DNA from 3 places in the Streptomyces sp. NBC_00557 genome. Region 1 is predicted to be linked to each of the others. Evidence: riboswitches for the same ligand, from Rfam matches in the RefSeq annotation. Region 1 holds a riboswitch; each other region holds the start of a gene.
The links. Region 1 has a riboswitch for cobalamin ahead of OG956_RS04195 (CbtB domain-containing protein). Riboswitches for the same ligand answer to the same signal wherever they lie in the genome.

Region 1 (7,310 bases):
CAGTCCGTCCGACAGCCCCTTACGTGGATGCAGTTACCCCGTAACGGCGCGATGTGCAGATGTTGTGCCGAATGTCTCGGCGGAGGGCGGCGGAATCCGGGCAAGCAGGGCGTACGCCCGCTCAGGCCAGGGCGCGGGCGATGAGCAAGGCGACGTCGTCCTCGCCACCGGGCGAGCGCAGCGTCTGCAGGAGCCGGTCGCAGGTCTCCTCGACACCGTGGCCGCGGGTCGCGGTGAGGGTGTCGAGGAGGGTGTCCAGGCGGGCGTCGATGGGCTCGCTCCGGGTCTCGACCAGGCCGTCGGTGTAGAGGACCAGTTCGTCGCCGGGCCGGAAGGGGATGGTGGCCGCCTCGAAGGGCACCCCGCCGACGCCGAGCGGCGCGCCGGTGGGCAGGTCGAGCAGCCGCGCCGCCCGGCCGCGCCGGGTCAGGACGGGGGGCAGGTGGCCGGCGAGGCAGATCTCGCAGGTGCCCGTGTGGGGGTCGTAGACGCAGTAGATGCAGGTGGTGATGGTCTGCTCGATCACCTCGGTCAGATGGTCCAGGTGGTGCAGGGCCTCGGCGGGGGCGAGCGAGAGTTCGGCGAACGCGCGGGCGGCGCTGCGCAGTTGGCCCATGGTGGCGGCGGCCTTGATGCCGCTGCCCATGACGTCCCCGACGACCAGGGCGGTGCGGTCGCCCTGCAGCGGGATGGCGTCGTACCAGTCGCCGCCGATCTCGCTCGTGGCGCCGGCCGGCTGGTAGCGGCAGGCGACCTCCAGGCCGGGCAGGCCCGAGGGGGGCTCGGGGAGCAGGCTGCGCTGGAGGGTCAGGGCCGCGTCGCGCTGGGCCTGGTATCCGCGGGCGTTGTCGATGCAGACCGCGGCGCGGGCGGCCAGCTCGCTGGCGAGGAAGGCGTCGGCGTCGTCGAAGGGGACGGGGTTGCGGATGCGGGTGAGGTGGAGGGCGCCCAGGACTTCACCCCGGGCCAGGAGCGGTACGGCCAGGTAGGAGTGGACGCCCGCCGCGTCCATGAGGGAGGCGGCCTCGCCGTGCCGGGCGATGCGGCCCAGATCCTCTCGGGTGGTGTGGGGCACCAGGACGGGCCGGCGGGTGCGCACGCACCGGGTGATCAGCCGGTCGCCGCCGTAGCTGGCGAGGCCCCCGGGCGGGTCCGCGGCCCGGACGGCCTCGGTGGGGTGGGCCGCGCTCACGGCGAGGGTGTGGAAGAGCGCCGGCCCGTCGTGCGGCGCCGCCCGGCCGTCGAGGGCGCTGTCGAGGACGTCCACGGCCGCAACGTCGGCCAGCACCGGTACGACGACGTCGGCGAGTTCCCGCGCGGTGGTCTCCACGTCCAGTGTCGTGCCCACGGCGGTGGAGGCCCTGGCGATCAGTGACAGCCGTTCCCGGGCCCGGGCCGCCTCGGCGGCGGCTCGATGGCGTTCGGTGACGTCGATGACGACGTAGACGAGGCCGAGGACCCGCCCGCCGGAGTCCTCCAGCCGGTAGTACGACACGGACCAGGCGTGCTCGTGGTCCGGGTCGCCGGGAGGACGGCAGACGATGTGCCGGTCCACGACCGACTCGCCGGTCTCCAGGACATGACGCAGACGCCCCTCCGGGTCGGTGTCCAGGTAGGTGAGAACCTCCCCGACCGGGCGGCCCAGGCGCTCGGCGGCGGACTGACCGGTGATGCGTTCGAGCGCGGGATTCACGGCCAGGTACCGCAGGTCCGGGTCCAGGATGGCCAGCCCCACCGGGGACTGGGACACCAGGCACATGGCGAGGGCGGCATCGCGCTCGACGCGCTCCACCGCGCTCTGGTCCGCGGCGAGGCCGAGGGCGTAGACGTCACCGAGGTCGTCCAGCAGCCGCATGTTGCGGAATTCCACCATGCGGGTGCTGCCGTCCCTGCGCCGGATCGGGAAGGCCCCGGCCCAGTCGGTGCCCGTCCCCATGACCTCGGCGAACAGCTTGATCACTTCGTCACGGTGCTGCTCGTGGACCATGAGCTGGGCCGCGTACTGCCCCAGCGCCTGCTCGGCGGTGTAGCCGAAGAGGTCCTCGGCCTTCGGGCTCCAGAAGACCACCTGCCCCTCGGCGTTCAGGACCACCGCGGCGACGCTGAGCAGATCCAGCAGGCCACTGGGCGGCGCGGCGGAAGCCGCCGCCGACCGGTCGTGGCCTGCCCGGGAGGGTTGCGTCGCGCCCATGCCTCGGCTTCCTTCCCGCCCGGCCCCTCGGCTCGCGCCGTACGGGCCGGCGTTCTGGTCTCTCCCTCGTCTCTCCTCCATGGTCGGCCCAGGCCGGGCAGCACACATCTGGACCGGCCGCGGCACACCGGCCCCCGGGGCCTTGCCCCGCGGTGTGATCGGTGGGTGGTGGCACGCTGCGCGGGCATCGCCCCCGCGGGGCGGGGGCGGGGGCGCGGGCCGTGCCGGACGGTACGACGCCGGCGGTCGGCGCGTACGAGGTCGTGCCGGACGTGCCTGACGTGCCACGAGGGGCCGGACGCGCCCGACGGGCCGGACGCGCCGGACGGGCCACGACGACCGGCCCGGGTGACGCCGGCGGGGTCGCCGTCGGCGCCGCGGCGCGGAAGCGTGCGCCCTGCTCACCGACGAGCGGCTCGGCGCCGCGGGGATCGTCGCCGGGGGTGGCTCGGCGATCACCATCAGGCCGCCGAGCCGAAGATCGCCTGGGCCGCCGAGGGAACCCGAGCGGTACGCCCGCGTCCGGCGGCTGTGCATGCCCGGCCCTCGGCTGGTCAGCGAGCTCACCGGCGCCCACGTGCCGGACCGCCGCTCGCCGCTCGGCCCGGCCTGGCGACGGCGACCGCCGTGCCGACCGTTGCCGCGCCGCCGGCGAGCGCCGCCACCGCCGCCACCGTCGGCACCCACGCCAAGGTCAGGCCCCACGGGCCCCGACCGGACCCGGCCGCGAATGCTAGGGTCGCGACCGCGCGGCACGGGATGAGGCGGCCGGCGCCAGCGCGGTCCGTGCGCTCCGCTTCCCCACCGGTCACGCCGAACGGCTGGGCACCCGAGCCGGCGTTCCGCCATGACGACAGCAGGAGCCACCGTTTGACCAGCCGAGTCCTCCTGGTCTCCCCCGCGATGAGCGAGTCCGCGCGGCAGGCGCGTTTCGACGACGGCGGACCGCTCGACGACGGCGGCGCGGCACAGTCCCGCGCGGCGGCGGGCTCGCTGCCCTCCGCGGTGCGTGTCCTCTTCTCCCCCGGCGTGCGCTGCCGGGAGACGGCCGTGGCGCTGGGCCTCGACGGCGTGCCGGCAAGGGAGTTGGCGGGGCTCGACGTGGGGCGCTGGCGCGGCCGGACCCTGGGCGAGGTGGGGGCCGCCGAGCCGGACGCGGTGGGCCGCTGGCTCACCGACCCGGAGTGCGCACCGCACGGCGGTGAGTCCGTGCGCGACCTGTGCGGGCGCGTCGGGCGCTGGCTGGCCGACGCGCGGGCGCTGGACGGCCGTACGCTCGCCGTGGTCGAGCCGGAGGTGGTGCGGGCGGCGGTCGTGGGCGCGCTGGGGCTGCCCCTGTCCGTCTTCTGGCGCCTCGACGTACCGCCGTTGACGGTCACCGAACTCAGTGGCCGGGCCGGGCGCTGGAATCTGCGTCTGGGGCGTCCGCTCGCCGCGTCGGAGGAGGCCGGATAGCCGGCTCCGGCGGGGACGGCCTGGAGGCGGTGCGGCGGTGCGGTGGTGCCACGGCGAAGGGCCCCTCGGGCGGTTCCGAGGGGCCTTGGGCTGCTGGACCGGTCAGTGTGCGGCCGGAACCGCGTGCCCGCTGGTGGCCTTCGTCGGCCTGGGGTTCAGCAGCCGGTCGGCCAACTCGCCGAACGCGAGGCCGAATCCGGCCCACAGCGTGGTCTGGATCGCCAGTGCCGAGAGCCGGAACCGCCACAGCAGGGTGGCCGGGAAGTCCTTCGGTACCTCGTTGACGGCGGGCAGGAACTGGTAGGCCAGGCCGGTCACGACGGTGAACGCGGCCACCGCCACCACGGTCGCCCACCAGGTGCCCAGGCTCGGCGCGAGCCGCTTGCCCAGGATCGTGGCGGCGACCGCCAGCAGCACGCTGAGCAGCATCATCAGGAAGTACAGGGCGGTGCGCTTGCCGATGGTGCCGGGGTCGCCCACCGACGGCGGGTTGGCCGGATACTTCAGGAACGGCACCACGTACACGGCGAGCAGCGCGCACGCCGACAGCAGCAGTGCCGTGGCCCGCGGGCCGAAGCGGCCCACCCGTCCGAGGGCGAAGCAGAAGGCGAGCGCCGCGATGCCGCCGAACGCGACGCCGTAGACGAGGACGCCGGTGGCGAGGCCCGCGGTGGACTGCAGGGAGCGGGAGACGGTCTCCGTCTCGTGCTCGTGCGTGTGAGCGTGCTCGAAGCTGATCGCCTTGTCGACGTTCGGCTCACCGAGCACGTACGCCACGACCAGGGCGAGCACGCCGGCCGCGAGGCCGGCGAGCATGCCCCGTACGAGCAGGTTCCGTACGGTTGCGGAGTTCATGGGTGGGCGGTGTCCCCGGCGTCAGTGGCAGGGGAAGCCGAGCAGGTGACGGGCGTCGTGCACCCACTCGTGGACGTCCGTGCCGTTGAACACGGAGGTGGCGCCCTGCTCGGCGCCGACGAAGTAGAGCAGGATCAGCATGAGTACGCCGAAGAAGACCGCCCAGGGAGCTATCGCCTTCAGCGGCAGCTTGGCGGGTACGACGGGGGTGGTGGCTGTCGGCTGGGCGACGGTCTGCGCCATGGCAGGACCTCCTCTGGGAGTTCGCGTCCCATCTCGGTGGTGCACAGGACGACGGCCACGGGTCTGACTCACGGGTCCCTTACGGGGGTTCCGCATACAGTGGCGCGACCGTGCCGGATTCCCACCGGCTTCCGTTCCGCCGTCGTCGATATCGGACCGACCGTACCGCGTCACAGGCGCACGGCCAAGACCGCCTCCCCTTACGTGATCTTCCTCTCCCGCCGAACGGGAGCGGCGCCGGCGGCTACCCCTGTGCGGAGCGGGCCTGGATGCCGGGGCGGAACTTCGGGACGCGGAGGGTGATCTTCGTGCCCGCGCCGACGCCCGTCTCGATGACCAGGCCGTGGTCGTCGCCGTAGACCTGGCGCAGCCGGCGGTCGACGTTGCTCAGGCCGATGCCGGTGGCCGGGCCGGCGGTGCCGCGCAGGATGGCGCGCAGGCGTTCCGGTTCCATGCCGACGCCGTTGTCCTCGACGACGACGCGGGCCTCGGTGCCTTCGTCCTCGGCGGTGATCGTCACGCTCAATCGCTCCACGGGTCCCTCCAGGCCGTGTTTGAGGGCGTTCTCGACCAGGGGCTGCAGACAGAGGAAGGGCAGCGTCACGGGCAGCACCTCGGGAGCGATGCGCAGGGTCACCTTCAGGCGGCGGCCGAAGCGGGCGCGGGCGAGCTCCAGGTACTGCTCGATGGAGCGCAGTTCCTCGGCGAGGGTGGTGAAGTCGCCTTCGCGCCGGAAGGAGTAGCGGGTGAAGTCGGCGAACTCCTGCAGGAGTTCGCGGGCGCGCTCGGGGTCGGTGCGGACGAAGGACGCGATGCTGGCGAGGGAGTTGTAGATGAAGTGCGGGGAGATCTGCGCGCGCAGCGCCCGCACCTCGGCCTCGTGGGCGCGGGCGCGGACCCCGTCGAGAGCGGCGAGTTCCACGTCGGCGGAGAGCCGGCGGGCCGCTTCCTCGCCGGCGCGCACGAGAGCGGCCGACTCCTCGGCGGCGAACAGGGCGAGGGCGCCGGGGGCGCCTTCGCCGTCCGGGCCGTCGGCGGTGAGAGGCAGCAGGGCGCCCCAGCGCACGGGGCAGCGGGGATCGTCGCAGGACAGCGGGAAGGTACGGGCGCGGGGCGGGCGGGCGAGCAGCGCCGTGACCTCCGCGCGATGGTGGTCGCCGGCGCCGTCCCAGGCGAGCACGGAGGCGTCGTCGGTGAGCGCGAGGGCGGGCGTGCCGAGCAGCGGGCGCAGCCTGCGGGCGGACTTGCGGGCGGTGTCGGGGGTGAGCCCGGCGCGCAGGGGTGCCGCGGCGAGCGCCGCGCTGTGCAGGCCGTGGGCCAGGGCGCGGGCTCCCTCGCTGTCGGCGGAGTGCTCCTGCTGCCGGCGCGCCGCACCATGCCCGAGCGCGGCCCCGAGCACGAACAGCGCGAGCCCGGCCAGCACGAGCGCGGCGGTGCCGAGGACGGTCATGACCTGGGCGGGACCGGACCGGCGGGGCGGACGCAGGCGCCGGGCGCGCAGCGACTGCGCCGGCCCACCACGGCACGAGGCACACGGCCGCCCTCCCCCGGCCCCCGGTTCGCCCACGCCGTGAACGGCGTGCCGGTGCCGCGCGGTTGGTTCTCGTGGTCGCTGCGGTCCGGCAGAGCGTGGCCGGTGGCCGGTGCCGGGGGGCGGTGGGCGGTGTCGGTGGGTGGCACTGGGGCTCCTGGAGTCAGGGCGTCGCCGGTCCGGGGCGGGTGGGGGGCGGGGGTTCGGGGAGGTGGAGGCGGGACATGGTCGCGGCGGTGCCGGGCGGGACGCGGCCGCGGGTCGCCAGGGAGGTCAGCACCATCGCGGTGAAGCCCGCGGGGACGGACCACACCGCGGGCCAGGCGAGCAGCGTGTGCAGCCAGCCCGAGCGCGCGCCGCCGGCGATCGTGGCCGTCACGGCGGTGAACGCCGATCCCCCGCCGAGGAGCAGCCCGGCGATCGCGCCCGGCGGGGTCAGGCCGCGCCACCAGATGCCGAGGACGAGCAGCGGGCAGAAGGAGGACGCCGAGACGGCGAAGGCCAGGCCGACCGCGTCCGCCACGGGCAGGTCGCTGACCACGGCCGCGGCGGCGGTCGGCACCGCGATGGCGGGCAGCGTGGCGAGCCGGAAGTGGCGGACGCCGAGCGTGGGCAGGACGTCCTGGGCGAGGACGCCCGCGACCGACATGGTGAGCCCGGAGGCCGTGGAGAGGAACGCGGCGCACGCGCCACCCGCGACGAGCGCGCCGAGCAGGTCCCCGGCGACACCGCCGAGCAGCCGCTGCGGCAGGACGAGGACCGCGGCGTCGGTGTCGCCGGTCAGCAGCAGGTCGGGGGCGTACAGGCGGCCGAGCATGCCGTACAGGGGGATCAGGAGGTAGAACGCGCCGAGGAGGGCGAGCACGCTGACGGTGGTGCGGCGGGCGGCGCGGCCGTCGGGGTTGGTGTAGAAGCGGACGACGACGTGCGGCAGGCCCATGGTGCCGAGGAAGGTGGCGAGGATCAGCCCGTAGGTGGCGTACAGGCTGTGCTGTCCGCGGTCCGAGGACAGCGGTCTGGCCCAGCTGGAGGGCG
Region 2 (7,310 bases), 5.3 Mb from region 1:
AATGACCTCGAACGATTGCCTGGGCAAATGGAAAGCTTCTCGCTGATCCTCGCGATAGTGGTGGTGACCGCTCTCGCGTTCGATTTCACGAACGGTTTCCACGACACCGCGAACGCGATGGCGACAACCATCTCCACCGGCGCTCTGAAGCCCAAGATCGCGGTGGCCATGTCCGCCGCCCTCAACCTGGTGGGCGCCTTCCTCTCCGTGGAGGTCGCGAACACGATCTCCAAGGGTCTCGTCGACGAGACCGGCATCCGTCCCGAGGTCATCTTCGCCGCCCTGGTCGGCGCGATCCTCTGGAATCTCGTGACCTGGCTGGTGGGCCTGCCCTCCAGCTCCTCGCACGCCCTGATGGGCGGTCTGATCGGCGCCGCCGTCGCCTCCGCCGGCTTCGGCGCCGTGCACGGTGACGTCCTGGTCACCAAGGTGCTGCTGCCCGCGGTCGCCGCGCCGGTCGTGGCCGGCGTCGCCTCGATGGTGGCCACCCGGTTCTCCTACGGCATCGGCGGCAAGGCCGAGGGCGAGGCCACCCGCAAGGGCTACCGCGCCGGCCAGATCGCCTCCGCCGGCCTGGTCTCCCTCGCCCACGGCACCAACGACGCCCAGAAGACGATGGGCGTCATCACGCTCGCGCTGATCGCCGGCGGCGCCATCGCGCCGGGCTCGAACCCTCCCACCTGGGTCATCCTCTCCGCCGGCCTGGCCATCGCGCTCGGCACCTACATCGGCGGCTGGCGGATCATCCGCACCATGGGCACGGGCCTGACCGAGCTGGAGCCGCGCCAGGGCTTCGCCGCCCAGACCAGCGCCGCCACCGCCATCCTCGCCTCCTCCCACCTGGGCTTCTCGCTGTCCACCACGCACGTCGTCTCCGGCTCGGTCATGGGCGCGGGCCTCGGCCGCAAGGGCGGGGTGGTCCGCTGGTCCACCGCGACCCGCATGGCCGTAGCCTGGGTGCTCACCCTCCCGGCCGCCGCGCTGGTCGGCGCGGGCGCCGAGACCGTCACGGCTCTCGGCGACTGGGGCACTGCGGTGGTCGCCGTCTTCCTCGTCGCCGCGAGCGCCGGGATCTGGAAGCTCTCCCGCCGCGAGGTCATCGACCACACCAACGTCGTGGACCCGTCCGCGGAGCCGGCCGGTGTGGTGACCACCGCCATCGCCGCCGTGACCCCGCCCCCGGCGGGCACGATCGGCGAGGACCTGACGGCCACCATCCCGGCCCCGGCCGCCGCCGAGCCCACGCCCGAGGCCGTCCCGCCGGCCGCCACCGTCTGACCCCGGCCACACCGGTACCCAAGGAAGCAACCCCATGAAGATCGACTGGTCGGCCCTCGGCTCCGTCTTCGGCGTCAGCCTCGCGTTCACGGTGGGCCTGGTCGCCCTGTTCACCCTCGGCGTCAACGGTCTGGCGCGGCGCGAGAAGGCCGCGGCGCAGGGCGGCTCCGCCGCCCTCGCGGTCACCGCCGCCTACGTCTGCTTCGCCGCGTGCGCGGCGGCGGTGGCGTACGGCATCGTCCTCATCGTCTCCAAGTCCTGACCGTCATCGTCTCCACGTCCTGACCGGAGTCGTCTCCGCGTCCTGGCCGAGCCGCACGCATCGGGCATCCCGAAGGCTCCCCTCCGCCGCTGACGGAGGGGAGCCTTCGCCGTGCCCAGCCGTCACGGGCGTCCCGCAGTGTGGGGATCGGCACACTCTCCCCGCGCAGGTCAACGGCAAGTTGACGGCCGTTCCGGGCCCGTGGTGGACTGCCCAGGCCATGTACGGCGGCAAGAGAGGAAGCCGGTGCGAATCCGGCGCGGTCCCGCCACTGTCACCGGGGAAGAACCCGGGAGCCAGGAACTCTCACCGCCGAATCTCGTCGAACCAGGGCGCGGACACCCTGAGTGAGGACATCGATCGCCATGCCCGGCTGCCGAAGGACAAGGACCGCTACCAGGCCCGCACTTCACCCCACGGCCGGCTGAGCCGATGGGTGCCGATCGCACGTACGCGTACGGCGCCGCCGCCGGCCTTCTCGGAGACCTGCTCCTCGGCGATCCGCGCCGCGGGCATCCGGTCGCCGTGTTCGGGCGTGCGGCCGCTGCCGTGGACCGCGCGTTGTGGCACGACCACCGCGGCTGGGGCGCCCTGCACACCACCGTGTGCGCCGGTGGCGCCGTCGCACTCGGCACGCTGGCCGCACGCGTCGTACGCCCCTCCCCCGCCGCCTCCGTCGCGCTGACCGCCGCCGCCACCTGGGCGGTCGTCGGCGGCACCTCGCTCGCCCGCGAGGCCCGCGCGATCGGCCGCGCGCTGGAGTCCGGGGACGTCGAGGCGGCGCGGGCGCGGCTGCCGCATCTGTGCGGCCGGGACCCGCAGGCGCTGGACGCCGACGGAATCGCCCGGGCCGTGGTGGAGTCCGTCGCCGAGAACACCTCCGACGCCGTCGTGGGCGCCCTGGTGTGGGGGGCCGTGGCCGGGGTGCCGGGGCTGCTGGGCTTCCGGGCCGTCAACACCCTGGACGCGATGGTGGGTCACAGGTCCCCCCGCTACCGGCGCTACGGCTGGGCTTCCGCCCGCCTCGACGACGTGGCCGGCTGGCCGGGGGCGCGGCTGACCGCCGTCCTCGCCGCCGTCGCCGGCCCCGACCCGCGCGGCGCCCTGCGCGCCTGGAAGGCCGACGCGGCCCGGCACCCGAGCCCCAACGCCGGCCCGGTGGAGGCGTCGTTCGCGGGCGCCCTCGGCGTCCGGCTGGGCGGAACCCTCTCCTACGGCGGCCGGATCGAGCACCGGCCGGTCCTCAACGGGGCCGCCGGGCGCGCCGTCCGGGTCACCGACATCGACCGGGCCGTACGGCTCTCGCGCCGCGTCGGCCTGCTCGCGCTCGGCGTCACCCTCGCCGCGCGCCGACTCGTGAAGGGACACACGGCATGACAGGGGGCGGGCTGCTGGTCGCCGGGACCACCTCCGACGCCGGGAAGAGCGTCGTGACGGCCGGGATCTGCCGGTGGCTGGTGCGTCAGGGCGTGAAGGTCGCGCCGTTCAAGGCGCAGAACATGTCGCTCAACTCCTTCGTGACCCGCGAGGGCGCGGAGATCGGCCGGGCGCAGGCCATGCAGGCCCAGGCCTGCCGGATCGAGCCGACCGCGCTGATGAACCCGGTGCTGCTCAAGCCGGGCGGCGAGCAGAGCAGCCAGGTGGTGCTGCTGGGCAGGCCGGTGGGCGAGCTGAGCGCGCGCGGCTACCACGGCGGGCGCCAGCAGCGGCTGCTCGGCACGGTGCTGGACTGCCTCGCCGAGTTGCGGGGCACGTATGACGCGGTGATCTGTGAGGGGGCGGGCAGCCCGGCCGAGATCAACCTGCGCCGGACCGACATCGTGAACATGGGGATCGCGCGGAACGCGCGGCTGCCCGTGCTGGTGGTCGGCGACATCGACCGCGGCGGCGTCTTCGCCTCCTTCTTCGGGACCGTGGCCCTGCTGTCGCGGGAGGACCAGGAGCTGGTCGCCGGGTTCCTGGTGAACAAGTTCCGGGGCGATGTCTCGCTGCTGGAGCCGGGGTTGGAGATGCTCAAGGGCCTCACCGGGCGTCGTGCGTACGGCGTGCTGCCGTTCCGGCACGGTCTCGGCATCGACGAGGAGGACGGCCTCAGGGTGTCGCTGCGCGGCACCGTCCGCGAGTCCGCCGTGGCTCCCCCGGTCGGCGAGGACGTGCTGCGCGTCGCCGTGTGCGCGATCCCGCTGATGTCCAACTTCACGGACGTGGACGCGCTGGCCGCCGAACCGGGCGTCGTGGTGCGGTTCGTGGACCGCCCGGAGGAGCTGGCCGACGCCGACCTGGCGGTGATCCCGGGCACCCGCGGGACCGTACGGGCGCTGCAGTGGCTGCGGGAGCGGGGGCTCGCTCAGGCCCTGGTGCGCAGGGCCGCGGAAGGACGCCCGGTCCTCGGCATCTGCGGCGGCTTCCAGATCCTCGGCGAGCACATCGAGGACGAGGTCGAGTCGCGGGCCGGCGCGGTCGACGGCCTCGGTGTGCTGCCCGTACGGGTGCGGTTCGCCCGCGAGAAGACCCTGACCCGGCCGGCCGGCGAGGCCCTCGGCGAGCGGGTCGAGGGATACGAGATCCACCACGGGGTGGCCACGGTCGACAGCGGGGAGCCCTTCCTCGACGGCTGCCGGGTCGGCCAGACCTGGGGCACCCACTGGCACGGTTCGCTGGAGTCGGACGGCTTCCGGCGGGCCTTCCTGCGCGAGGTGGCCGCCGCCGCGGGCCGCCGCTTCGTGCCCGCGCCGGACACCTCCTTCGCCGCGCTGCGCGAGGAGCAGCTCGACCGGCTCGGCGACCTGATCGAACAGCACGCGGACACGGACGCGCTGTGGCGGCTCATCGAGTCGGGCGCGCCGCAAGGACTGCCTTTCATCCCACCGGGAGCGCCTGCATGAGCACAGTGTTGTTGTTGTCGACCGCCGACACGGATCTGCTGGCGGCCCGGGCGTCCGGCGCGGACTACCGCATCGGCAACCCGACCCGGGTGGACGTCGGGCAGGAGCTGCCGGCGCTGCTCGACGGCGCCGACCTCGCCGTCGTACGGCTGCTGGGCGGCAAGCGCGCCTGGGAGGAGGGGCTGGCCGCGCTGAAGGCGTCCGGGATCCCGACCGTGCTGCTGGGCGGCGAGGCCGTGCCGGACGCCGAGCTGATGGCCGAGTCGTCGGTGCCGGCCGGTGTCGTCGCGGAGGCGCTGAAGTACCTGGTCGAGGGCGGTCCCGCGAACCTGCTGGAGCTGTCCCGGTTCCTGTCGGACACCGTGCTGCTGACCGGTGAGGGCTTCGAGGAGCCGCGGAAGATGCCGGAGTACGGCGTCCACGGCGCGTACGAGGTCCACGAGGGCCGCCCGACCGTGGGCGTGCTCTTCTACCGGGCGCACGAGCTGAGCGGCAACACCGCCTTCGTGGACACCCTGTGCGCGGCGGTCGAGGCGCAGGGCGCCAACGCGCTGCCCGTGTACTGCGGTTCGCTGCGCGGCGCGGACGCCGGGCTGTACGAACTGCTCTCGAAGGCCGACGCGCTGGTCGCGACCGTGCTCGCGGCGGGCGGCACGCACGCCTCGCAGGCGTCGGCGGGAGGGGACGAGGAGTCCTGGGACATCGGCGCGCTCGCCGACCTGAACGTGCCTGTCCTGCAAGGGCTCTGCCTGACCTCTTCGCGGGCCGCCTGGGAGGAGTCCGACGCGGCCCTGTCCCCCATGGACGCGGCGATGCAGGTGGCGATCCCGGAGTTCGACGGACGGCTCGTCACCGTGCCGTTCTCCTTCAAGGAGCAGGGCCCCGACGAGGTCCCGGTGTACGTCGCCGACCCCGAGCGGGCCGCACGGGTGGCGGGGATCGCCGTACGGCACGCCCGGCTGAAGCACAAGCCGAACGCGGAGAAGAAGATCGCGCTGGTCTTCACCGCCTACCCGACCAAGCACTCCCGGGTCGGCAACGCGGTCGGCCTGGACACGCCCGCGTCGGCGGTCCGGGTGCTCGACGCGCTCCGGGACGCGGGCTACTCGCTGACCGAGTACCCCTCCGGCGGCGACGAGTTGATCCACCGGCTGATCGAGGCCGGCGGCCACGACGTGGAGTGGCTGACCGAGGAGCAGCTGGCGGCCGCGCCCGCGCGGGTGCCGCTCGCGGACTACCGGGCGTGGTTCGACCAGTTGGACCCGGGGCTGCGCGAGGCGATGACCGAGGCGTGGGGCGAGCCGCCGGGCAGCCTGTACGTCGACGGCGACGACATCGTGCTCGCCTCGCTGCGGTTCGGGAACGTCGTCGTGATGATCCAGCCGCCGCGCGGCTTCGGCGAGAACCCGATCGCGATCTACCACGACCCGGACATGCCGCCCTCGCACCACTACCTGGCGGCCTACCGCTGGCTGGAGAACAGCTTCGGCGCGGACGCCGTCGTGCACATGGGCAAGCACGGCACGATGGAGTGGCTGCCCGGCAAGGGGCTGGGTCTGTCGCGCGGCTGCGCGCCCGACGCGGTCCTCGGCGACCTGCCGCTGGTCTACCCGTTCATCGTGAACGACCCCGGCGAGGGCACCCAGGCCAAGCGGCGCGGGCACGCCACGGTGGTCGACCACCTGGTGCCGCCGATGGCACGCGCCGACACCTACGGTGATCTCGCCAAGCTGGAGCAGCTGCTGGACGAGTACGCGCTCGTCTCCGACCTGGACCCGGCGAAGGCCCCGGCCGTCCGCGCCCAGATCTGGACGCTGGTGAAGGCGGCCGAGCTGCATCACGACCTGCATGTGGACGAACAGCCGGACGACGAGGAGTTCGACGAGTTCGTCATGCACATCGACGGCTATCTGTGCGAGATCAAGGACGTGCAGATCCGCGACGGCCTGCACATCCTGGGCGGCGGCCCGGTCGGCGAACCGCGCGTGAACCTGGTGCTCGCCGTGCTGCGCGCCTCCCAGGTGTGGGGCGGCCGGGCGAACGCCCTGCCGGGGCTCAGGGCCTGCCTCGCCGCCCGTTTCGGCCTGGACGAGAAGGAGTTGCTGGCCGAGCCGGGCGCCCCGGTGAAGGTGCCGGTGGAGCTGACCGACCTGGCGGAGGGGCCGGCGCGCACCGCGTCCGACGCGATCGACCTGCTGGAGCAGCTGTGCCGGCGGATCGCGGAGGGCATGGAGGAGCGGGCCTGGGACCGGACGGCCGTACCGGCGGTGCTGCGGGACGCGCTCGGCGCCGAACTCCCGGACGCGGTCGCGGTGCTGGAGTTCGCGTGCGAGGAGGTCGTGCCGCGGCTCGCCCGCACCACCGACGAGATCGGGCACATCCTGCGGGCCCTGGACGGCGGTTACGTCCCGGCGGGTCCCTCGGGGTCGCCGACCCGCGGCCTGGTGAACGTGCTGCCGACCGGCCGGAACTTCTACTCCGTCGACCCCAAGGCGATTCCGTCCCGGCTGAGCTGGGAGGTCGGGCAGTCGCTCGCGGACTCCCTGGTGCAGCGGTATCTGCAGGACACGGGCGCGTACCCGAAGTCCGTCGGCCTCACGGTGTGGGGCACCTCCGCGATGCGCACCCAGGGCGACGACATCGCGGAGATCCTGGCGCTGCTGGGCTGCCGCCCGGTGTGGGACGACGCCTCCCGCCGGGTCACGGGCTTCGAGGTGGTCCCCCTGGAGGAGCTGGGCCGGCCGCGCATCGACGTCACGGTCCGCATCTCCGGCTTCTTCCGGGACGCGTTCCCGCACGTCGTCGGCCTGATCGACGACGCGGTGCGGGCGGTGGCCGAGCTGGAGGAGCCGGCCGAGAGCAACTTCGTGAAGGCGCACGCCGAC
Region 3 (7,310 bases), 1.7 Mb from region 1:
AACAGGAGATCCACGACCAGGTCGTCGCGATACTCACCCCCGGCAGCGAAACAGTGGCGTCCACGATCATGTGGCTGCTCCAGGTCCTCGCGGAACACCCGGAACACGCGCGGAAGGTACGGGACGAGGTCGAATCCGTGACCGGCGGCCGACCGGTCGGATTCGAGTACGTCCGCTCCCTCACGCACACCAACAATGTCGTCACCGAAGCCATGCGGCTCAGGCCGGCCGTATGGATTCTGACGCGGCGCGCGGTGACCGACACGGTACTCGGCGACTATCGCATTCCGGCCGGGGCGGACATCGTCTACAGCCCCTACGCCATCCAGCGCGACCCCCGCTCGTACGACCGCCACCTCGACTTCGACCCCGACCGGTGGCTGCCGGAGCGGGCCAGGCAGGTGCCGAAGTACGCCATGAGCCCGTTCAGCGTGGGCAACCGCAAGTGCCCCAGCGACCACTTCTCCATGACCCAGCTGAGCCTGATCACGGCGGCGGTCTCGGCGAAGTACCGCTTCGAGCAGGTGGCCGGGTCGGACGACAGCACCCGCGTGGGCATCACGCTCCGGCCGCACAACCTGCTGCTGAGGCCCGTGGAGTGGTGACGGGCGACTCCTGATACCGGCGCGCGGTCAGGCGGCCTCGGGGCCCCGGAACGCGCGCCGGTAGGCGTTCGGGGTGGTGCCGAGCGCCCGGACGAACTGGTGCCGCAGCGCCGCCGCCGTACCGAACCCGGTGCGCCAGGCGATCGTGTCGACGGTCTCGTCGGTCGCCTCCAGCAACTCCTGTGCCCGCAGCACCCGTTGGCGCAGGATCCACCGGTAGGGAGTGGTCCCCGTCTCCTGCTGGAAGCGGCGGGCGAAGGTGCGCGGCGCCATGTGCGCGCGGGCGGCGAGCTGCTCCACGGTCACCTCCTGGTCGAGGTGCTCCTCCATCCACACCAGCACCTCGCCGACGGTGTCGCACGGCCCCTTCGGCAGCGGCCGCTCGATGTACTGCGCCTGCCCGCCGTCCCGGTGCGGCGGCACGACCATCCGGCGGGCGATCTTGTTCGCGACCTCGGGGCCCTGCTCCTTGCGCACCAGATGCAGACAGGCGTCGATGCCGGCGGCGGTGCCCGCCGAGGTGATCACGGGATCCTCGTCGACGTAGAGCACGTCCGGCTCGACGGTCAGCCGCGGATACTGGCGGGCCAGCTCCTCGGCGTGGTGCCAGTGCACCGCGCAGCGCCGGCCGTCCAGCAGCCCGGCGGCGGCGAGCACGAAGACGCCCGAGCAGACGCTGAGCACCCGGGCGCCCCGGTCCACCCCGCGGCGCAGGGCGTCGAGCAGCTCGGGCGGAAACTCCCGGGAGTCGTAGCGGGACCCGGCCGGCACCGCGATCAGGTCGGCCGACTCCAGCCGCTCCAGGCCGTGCCCGACCGTCAGGGAGAAACCGGCGTTGCAGCGCAGCACCGGGCCCTCGGCCGAGGCGACCGCGAAGTCGTACACCGGCAGGCCGTCGTCACTGCGGTCGATGCCGAAGACCTCGCAGACGACGGCCATCTCGAAGGGGTTCACGCCGTCCAGCAGCACGGCCACCACGTTCTGCAGCATGCGGCCAGTGTGCCTCGCCGGTGGCAGTAAATCGAGGGTATACGGCAGTCCTGCCACTCCCGGTAAGGACTGTCCGGAGCGACAGTGGTGTCCATGAACGGGACACAAGCAGAAGGACTGCTCGGAATGATCGCCGTGATCGGGATCCTGGGCCTCCTGGTCCTCCCGGCGCTGATCGGCGTCGTCCACGACGCGGTCATCGACCGCCAGATCAGGAACGCACAGCGAGAGGAGGCGGCGCAGAGCCCCGCGGAGCCGGCACAGCCGCACCGGCCCCACAGGCGCCACGGCGCCGCCCGCCCCGTCTGAGAGACGTCAGGCCACCGCCGGTCAGAAGTCCTCGTCCAGGTCCACGGTGCCCTCGACCGCGACCTGGTACGCCGACGGGCGGCGCTCGAAGAAGTTCGTCAGCTCCTGAACACCCTGCAACTCCATGAAGGAGAACGGGTTCTCCGAGCCGTAGACCGGGGCGAAGCCCAGCCGGGTGAGCCGCTGGTCGGCGACGCACTCCAGGTACTGCCGCATCGACTCGGTGTTCATGCCCGGCAGCCCGTCGCCGCACAGGTCGCGCGCGAACTGCAGCTCGGCCTCGACGGCCTCCTTCAGCATGTCGGTGACCTGCTGCCCGAGCGCGTCGTCGAACAGGTCCGGCTCCTCCTTGCGGACGGTGTCGACCACGTCGAAGGCGAAGCTCATGTGCATGGTCTCGTCGCGGAACACCCAGTTGGTGCCGGTGGCGAGGCCGTGCAGCAGGCCCCGGCTGCGGAACCAGTAGACGTACGCGAACGCGCCGTAGAAGAACAGCCCCTCGATGCAGGCGGCGAAGCAGATCAGGTTGAGCAGGAAGCGGCGGCGGTCGGCCTTGGTCTCCAGCCGCTCGATCTTCTCGACCTCGTTGATCCACTTGAAGCAGAACCCGGCCTTCTCGCGGATGGAGGGGATGTTCTCCACGGCCGCGAAGGCCGCCGCCCGGTCCTCCGGGTCCGGCAGGTAGGTGTCGAGCAGCGTCAGATAGAACTGGACGTGCACGGCCTCCTCGAAGAGCTGCCTCGAGAGGTACAGCCGCGCCTCGGGGGAGTTGATGTGCTTGTAGAGCGTCAGCACCAGGTTGTTGGCGACGATCGAGTCGCCCGTCGCGAAGAACGCGACCAGCCGGCCGATGAGGTGCTGCTCCTCGGGGGTCAGCTTCGCGAGGTCGGCGACGTCCGAGTGGAGGTCGACCTCCTCCACGGTCCAGGTGTTCTTGATCGCGTCCCGGTAGCGCTCGTAGAAGTCGGGGTAGCGCATGGGGCGCAGGGTGAGTTCGAAGCCCGGGTCGAGCAGGTTGGCGTGACGGGTGGCGGTCGGTGGGGTCATCACTGGCAGGCCTCGCAGGACTCGGGGTTCTCAAGGGAGCAGGCGACCGCGTCGGGGTCGGCGGCCTGCTGCACGGGGACGGTCTTCGGGGTCTGCGCCTGGGCCGCGCGGGCGATCCGGGTCGCCGGGCGGGAGCGCAGGTAGTACGTCGTCTTCAGGCCCGACTTCCAGGCGTACGCGTACATCGAGGAGAGCTTGCCGATGGTCGGCGTCTCCAGGAAGAGGTTGAGGGACTGCGCCTGGTCCAGGAACGGGGTGCGGGCCGCGGCCATGTCGATCAGACCGCGCTGCGGGATCTCCCACGCCGTGCGGTACAGCCGCCGTACGTCCTCGGGGATCCAGACGAAGTCCTGCACCGAGCCGTTCGCCTCGCGCAGCGCCTCACGGGTGCGCGCGTCCCACACGCCGAGCTTCTTCAGGTCCTGCACCAGATAGGAGTTGACCTGGAGGAACTCGCCCGACAGCGTCTCGCGCTTGAACAGGTTCGACACCTGCGGCTCGATGCACTCGTACACGCCCGCGATGGAGGCGATGGTGGCGGTGGGCGCGATGGCCAGCAGCAGCGAGTTGCGCATGCCGGCCTCGGCGATACGGCCGCGCAGCGCCGCCCAGCGCTCCGGCCAGGTCAGCTCGACGCCGTAGTGGTCGGGGTGCAGCACGCCCCGGGCCGTACGGGTCTTCTCCCAGGCCGGCAGAGGGCCGTTGCGCTCGGCGAGGTCGGCGGAGGCCTCGTACGCGGCGAGCATGATCCGCTCGGCGATCCGCGTGGACAGCGCCCTGGCCTCCGGCGAGTCGAAGGGCAGGCGCAGCTTGAAGAAGACGTCCTGCAGCCCCATCGCGCCGAGGCCGACGGGACGCCACTTGGCGTTCGACCGGCCGGCCTGCTCGGTCGGGTAGAAGTTGATGTCGACCACGCGGTCCAGGAAGGTGACGGCGGTGCGGACGGTGTCGTCCAGCCGCTCCCAGTCGATGTCGCCGGCCGCCGTGTCGACGAAGGCGCCGAGGTTCACCGAGCCCAGGTTGCACACCGCCGTCTCGCCGTCGTCCGTGACCTCCAGGATCTCGGTGCAGAGGTTGGAGGAGTGGATCACGTGCCCCGGCAGGGCCGTCTGGTTGGCGGTGCGGTTGGCCGCGTCCTTGAAGGTCATCCAGCCGTTGCCGGTCTGCGCGAGGGTGCGCATCATCCGGCCGTACAGCTCACGGGCCGGCAGGGTCTTCTTCGCCAGACCCGCCTGCTCGGCCTTGCGGTAGGCGGCGTCGAACTCCTCTCCCCACAGGTCCACCAGCTCCGGCACGTCGGACGGGGAGAACAGCGACCACTGCGCGTCGGCCTCGACCCGGCGCATGAACTCGTCCGGGACCCAGTGCGCGAGGTTCAGGTTGTGCGTACGGCGGGCGTCCTCGCCGGTGTTGTCGCGCAGCTCCAGGAACTCCTCGATGTCGGAGTGCCAGGTCTCCAGATAGACCGCGGCGGCGCCCTTGCGCCGGCCGCCCTGGTTCACCGCCGCCACCGAGGCGTCCAGCGTCTTCAGGAACGGGACGATGCCGTTGGAGTGCCCGTTGGTGCCGCGGATCAGCGAACCGCGGCCGCGGATGCGGGAGTAGGACAGGCCGATGCCGCCGGCGTGCTTGGAGAGCCGGGCCACCTGGTGGTAGCGGTCGTAGATGGAGTCCAGCTCGTCCTTGGGCGAGTCCAGGAGGTAGCAGGACGACATCTGCGGGTGCCGCGTGCCGGAGTTGAAGAGCGTGGGGGAGGACGGGAGGTAGTCGAGGCGGCTCATGAGCCCGTAGAGCGCGGCGACTTCGTCCACCGAACGGGGGGTGTCGTCCTCGGCGAGGCCGGCGGCGACCCGCAGCATGAAGTGCTGGGGCGTCTCGACGACCTTGCGGGTGATCGGGTGCCGGAGCAGGTAGCGGCTGTGCAGGGTGCGCAGCCCGAAGTAGCCGAAGCGGTCGTCGGCCCGGCGGTCGATCAGCGCGTCGAGCCGCTCGGCGTGCAGCCGCACGAACGCGGCGGTCCGGTCGGCGATCAGGCCCTCGCGGTGCCCGACGGCCACCGACTCGGTGAAGGACGTCACGCCCTGCGAGGCGGCCTCGGCGCGGATGGACAGGGTCAGCAGCCGGGCGGCCAGCCGGGAGTAGGCGGGGTCCTCGGAGATGAGCCCGGCGGCGGCCTCCGTGGCCAGCTCGCGCAGCTCGGCCTCGTCGGCGCGGGCCGACCGGCCGCGCAGCGCGGCGGCGGCGACCCGGCCGGGGTCGGTGTCGGGGAGGTCGGCGGTCAGCCCGGTCAGGGTCCGCAGCAGCGCGGCGCCGGGACCGTCGGTCTCCTCGGCGGCCGGGATGCCGCTGTCTGAAGCCGGATCTGCTGGCGCGATGGTCACGTGGGGCTCTCTCCCTGCTCGGCACGGGGGCCTTCGCTTCAGGGCAGGGGGCAGCCACGAGCGCACACGGCGTCGCGTCCGCCGGCCCATTCCACGAGGCCCGGACGTCTGGGGGCACCCGGACCGGACGGCCGGGTGCGCTGCCGGCAGGTCCTCGGACTGACTCCTGGGCGCAGACGCGCACAAGTACACCGTTGCGGGACAGTTCCGGATTCGCACCGGATTCCCCTGCGGCGACAGCGAGCATGAGCATACATGTAGTGCCGGGCTGTCGCGTCACCCCCAGATGTTGTGTCGGGGCGGTGTCAGAGCGTCAACTCATAGGTGAGCAGCGTGATGTCGTCCAGCTCCGGGAGGGGCTTCCAGTCCCGCTCGGGTGTGCGGACGAAACCCAGGCGTTCGTAGATGCGGTGGGCGGCGCGCATGGTGCGCTGGGTGGACAGGACCACGGCCCGGCAGCCCTCGGCGGCGCGTGCGCGGTCGACGCAGGCCCGCACGAGGGCCTCGCCCGCCCCCTGGCCGCGGGCGGCCGCGGCGACGGCGAGCATCCGTATCTCGGCCTCTCCCGGACGGGCGATGTCGGCCATCGGACCGGGGGAGGGCACGAAGGTGACCCCGCCGAGGAGGGCGCCGTCGCGCACCGCCACGAGAACCTCGGCCGCTGCCGCGCGCCGTGCCACGTCTCTGAGTTCACCGAGGTAGGCGTCGCTCTCGCCGAAGTCCAGGAGACCGTCCTGGAGATAGGCCCGGGCGGTGATCTCGCCCAGGGCGGCGTACTCGTCGGGCACGGCCCGCCGGATCACGATGTCCATGGCACCGAGTGTGCCGGAGGGGTACGGCAAAGGGCCGCCGGAACGTCTCCGGCGGCCCCTGGTACGGCGGTCGTTCAGTGACCGGCGCCCGCGGTGGCGGGCGGCAGCTCCACCTGCACCCCCGGGTCGCCGGCGTCCGCCGTGTAGTCATCCGGGCTGGTCTCGTCCACGCCCTCGGGGGCCTTCGCGGCCTTGAGGACGACGGTCAGGACCACGGTGACCACGACGTTGAGGACGAACGCGGTGAGGCCGATGTAGCCGATCTCGCCGATGCCGGGGATCTCCTTGGCCGAGCCGCCGAAGTGCTTCTGGGTCGGGGAGGCGACCCCGTACGCGGCGAGCGTGCCGTACACCATGCCGACCGCCCAGCCGGCGAGCAGCGCCCAGCGGTGGAACCAGCGGGTGAACAGGCCGCCGACCAGGGCCGGGAAGGTCTGCAGGATCCAGATGCCGCCCAGCAGCTGGAAGTTGATCGCGACCGTCTTGTCCATGGTGAGGACGAAGACCAGCGCGCCCACCTTCACCAGCAGCGACACGATCTTGGAGACCTGCGCCTCCTGCTTCGGCGTGGCGTCCGGCTTGATGAAGTCCTTGTAGATGTTGCGGGTGAACAGGTTCGCCGCCGCGATCGACATGATCGCCGCCGGGACCAGCGCGCCGATGCCGATCGCCGCGAAGGCCACGCCCGCGAACCAGTCCGGGAACATGTCCTCGAACAGCTGCGGGATCGCCAGCTGCCCGTTGGTGACCTTCACGCCGGCCGCGATCGCCATGAAGCCCAGCAGGGCCAGCAGGCCGAGCATCAGGGAGTACAGCGGCAGGATCGTGGTGTTGCGGCGGATCACCTCACGGCTCCTGGAGGAGAGCGTCGCGGTGATCGAGTGCGGGTACATGAACAGCGCCAGGGCCGAGCCGAGGGCCAGCGTGGCGTAGGTCCACTGGCCGGCCTCCGGGGGCGTGAGCGCGCCGCGCGGCTTGCCCGTCGCCGGGTTGACCTGGCTGAACGCGTGCCCCGCCTTGGCGAAGACGTCGTCGAAACCGCCCAGCTTGATCGGGATGTAGATGATCGCCACCGCGATGACGATGTAGATCAGCGTGTCCTTGACGAACGCGATCAGGGCGGGGGCCCGCAGGCCCGACGAGTAGGTGTACGCCGCCAGCACACC

Region 2: another riboswitch for cobalamin. It lies ahead of OG956_RS28270 (cobalamin biosynthesis protein); the one in region 1 lies ahead of OG956_RS04195 (CbtB domain-containing protein).
Region 3: another riboswitch for cobalamin. It lies ahead of OG956_RS11590 (ribonucleoside-diphosphate reductase subunit alpha); the one in region 1 lies ahead of OG956_RS04195 (CbtB domain-containing protein).

The regions. Positions count from the first base shown of each region.
Region 1 covers NZ_CP107796.1:1,086,724-1,094,033, forward strand. Annotated here, with positions in the region: gene OG956_RS04180 (SpoIIE family protein phosphatase) at 122-2,191, opposite strand; gene OG956_RS04185 (histidine phosphatase family protein) at 3,062-3,646, shown strand; gene OG956_RS04190 (CbtA family protein) at 3,749-4,501, opposite strand; gene OG956_RS04195 (CbtB domain-containing protein) at 4,523-4,744, opposite strand; cobalamin riboswitch at 4,781-4,921, opposite strand; gene OG956_RS04200 (sensor histidine kinase) at 4,989-6,194, opposite strand; gene OG956_RS04205 (sodium/solute symporter) at 6,439-7,310, opposite strand, start outside.
Region 2 covers NZ_CP107796.1:6,433,454-6,440,763, reverse strand. Annotated here, with positions in the region: gene OG956_RS28280 (inorganic phosphate transporter) at 28-1,278, shown strand; gene OG956_RS28275 (hypothetical protein) at 1,313-1,540, shown strand; cobalamin riboswitch at 1,729-1,865, shown strand; gene OG956_RS28270 (cobalamin biosynthesis protein) at 1,973-2,917, shown strand; gene OG956_RS28265 (cobyric acid synthase) at 2,914-4,425, shown strand; gene cobN (cobaltochelatase subunit CobN) at 4,422-7,310, shown strand, end outside.
Region 3 covers NZ_CP107796.1:2,796,138-2,803,447, reverse strand. Annotated here, with positions in the region: gene OG956_RS11610 (bifunctional albaflavenone monooxygenase/terpene synthase) at 1-605, shown strand, start outside; gene OG956_RS11605 (GlxA family transcriptional regulator) at 633-1,595, opposite strand; gene OG956_RS11600 (hypothetical protein) at 1,689-1,904, shown strand; gene OG956_RS11595 (ribonucleotide-diphosphate reductase subunit beta) at 1,926-2,951, opposite strand; gene OG956_RS11590 (ribonucleoside-diphosphate reductase subunit alpha) at 2,951-5,332, opposite strand; cobalamin riboswitch at 5,461-5,585, opposite strand; gene OG956_RS11585 (GNAT family N-acetyltransferase) at 5,638-6,144, opposite strand; gene mctP (monocarboxylate uptake permease MctP) at 6,219-7,310, opposite strand, start outside.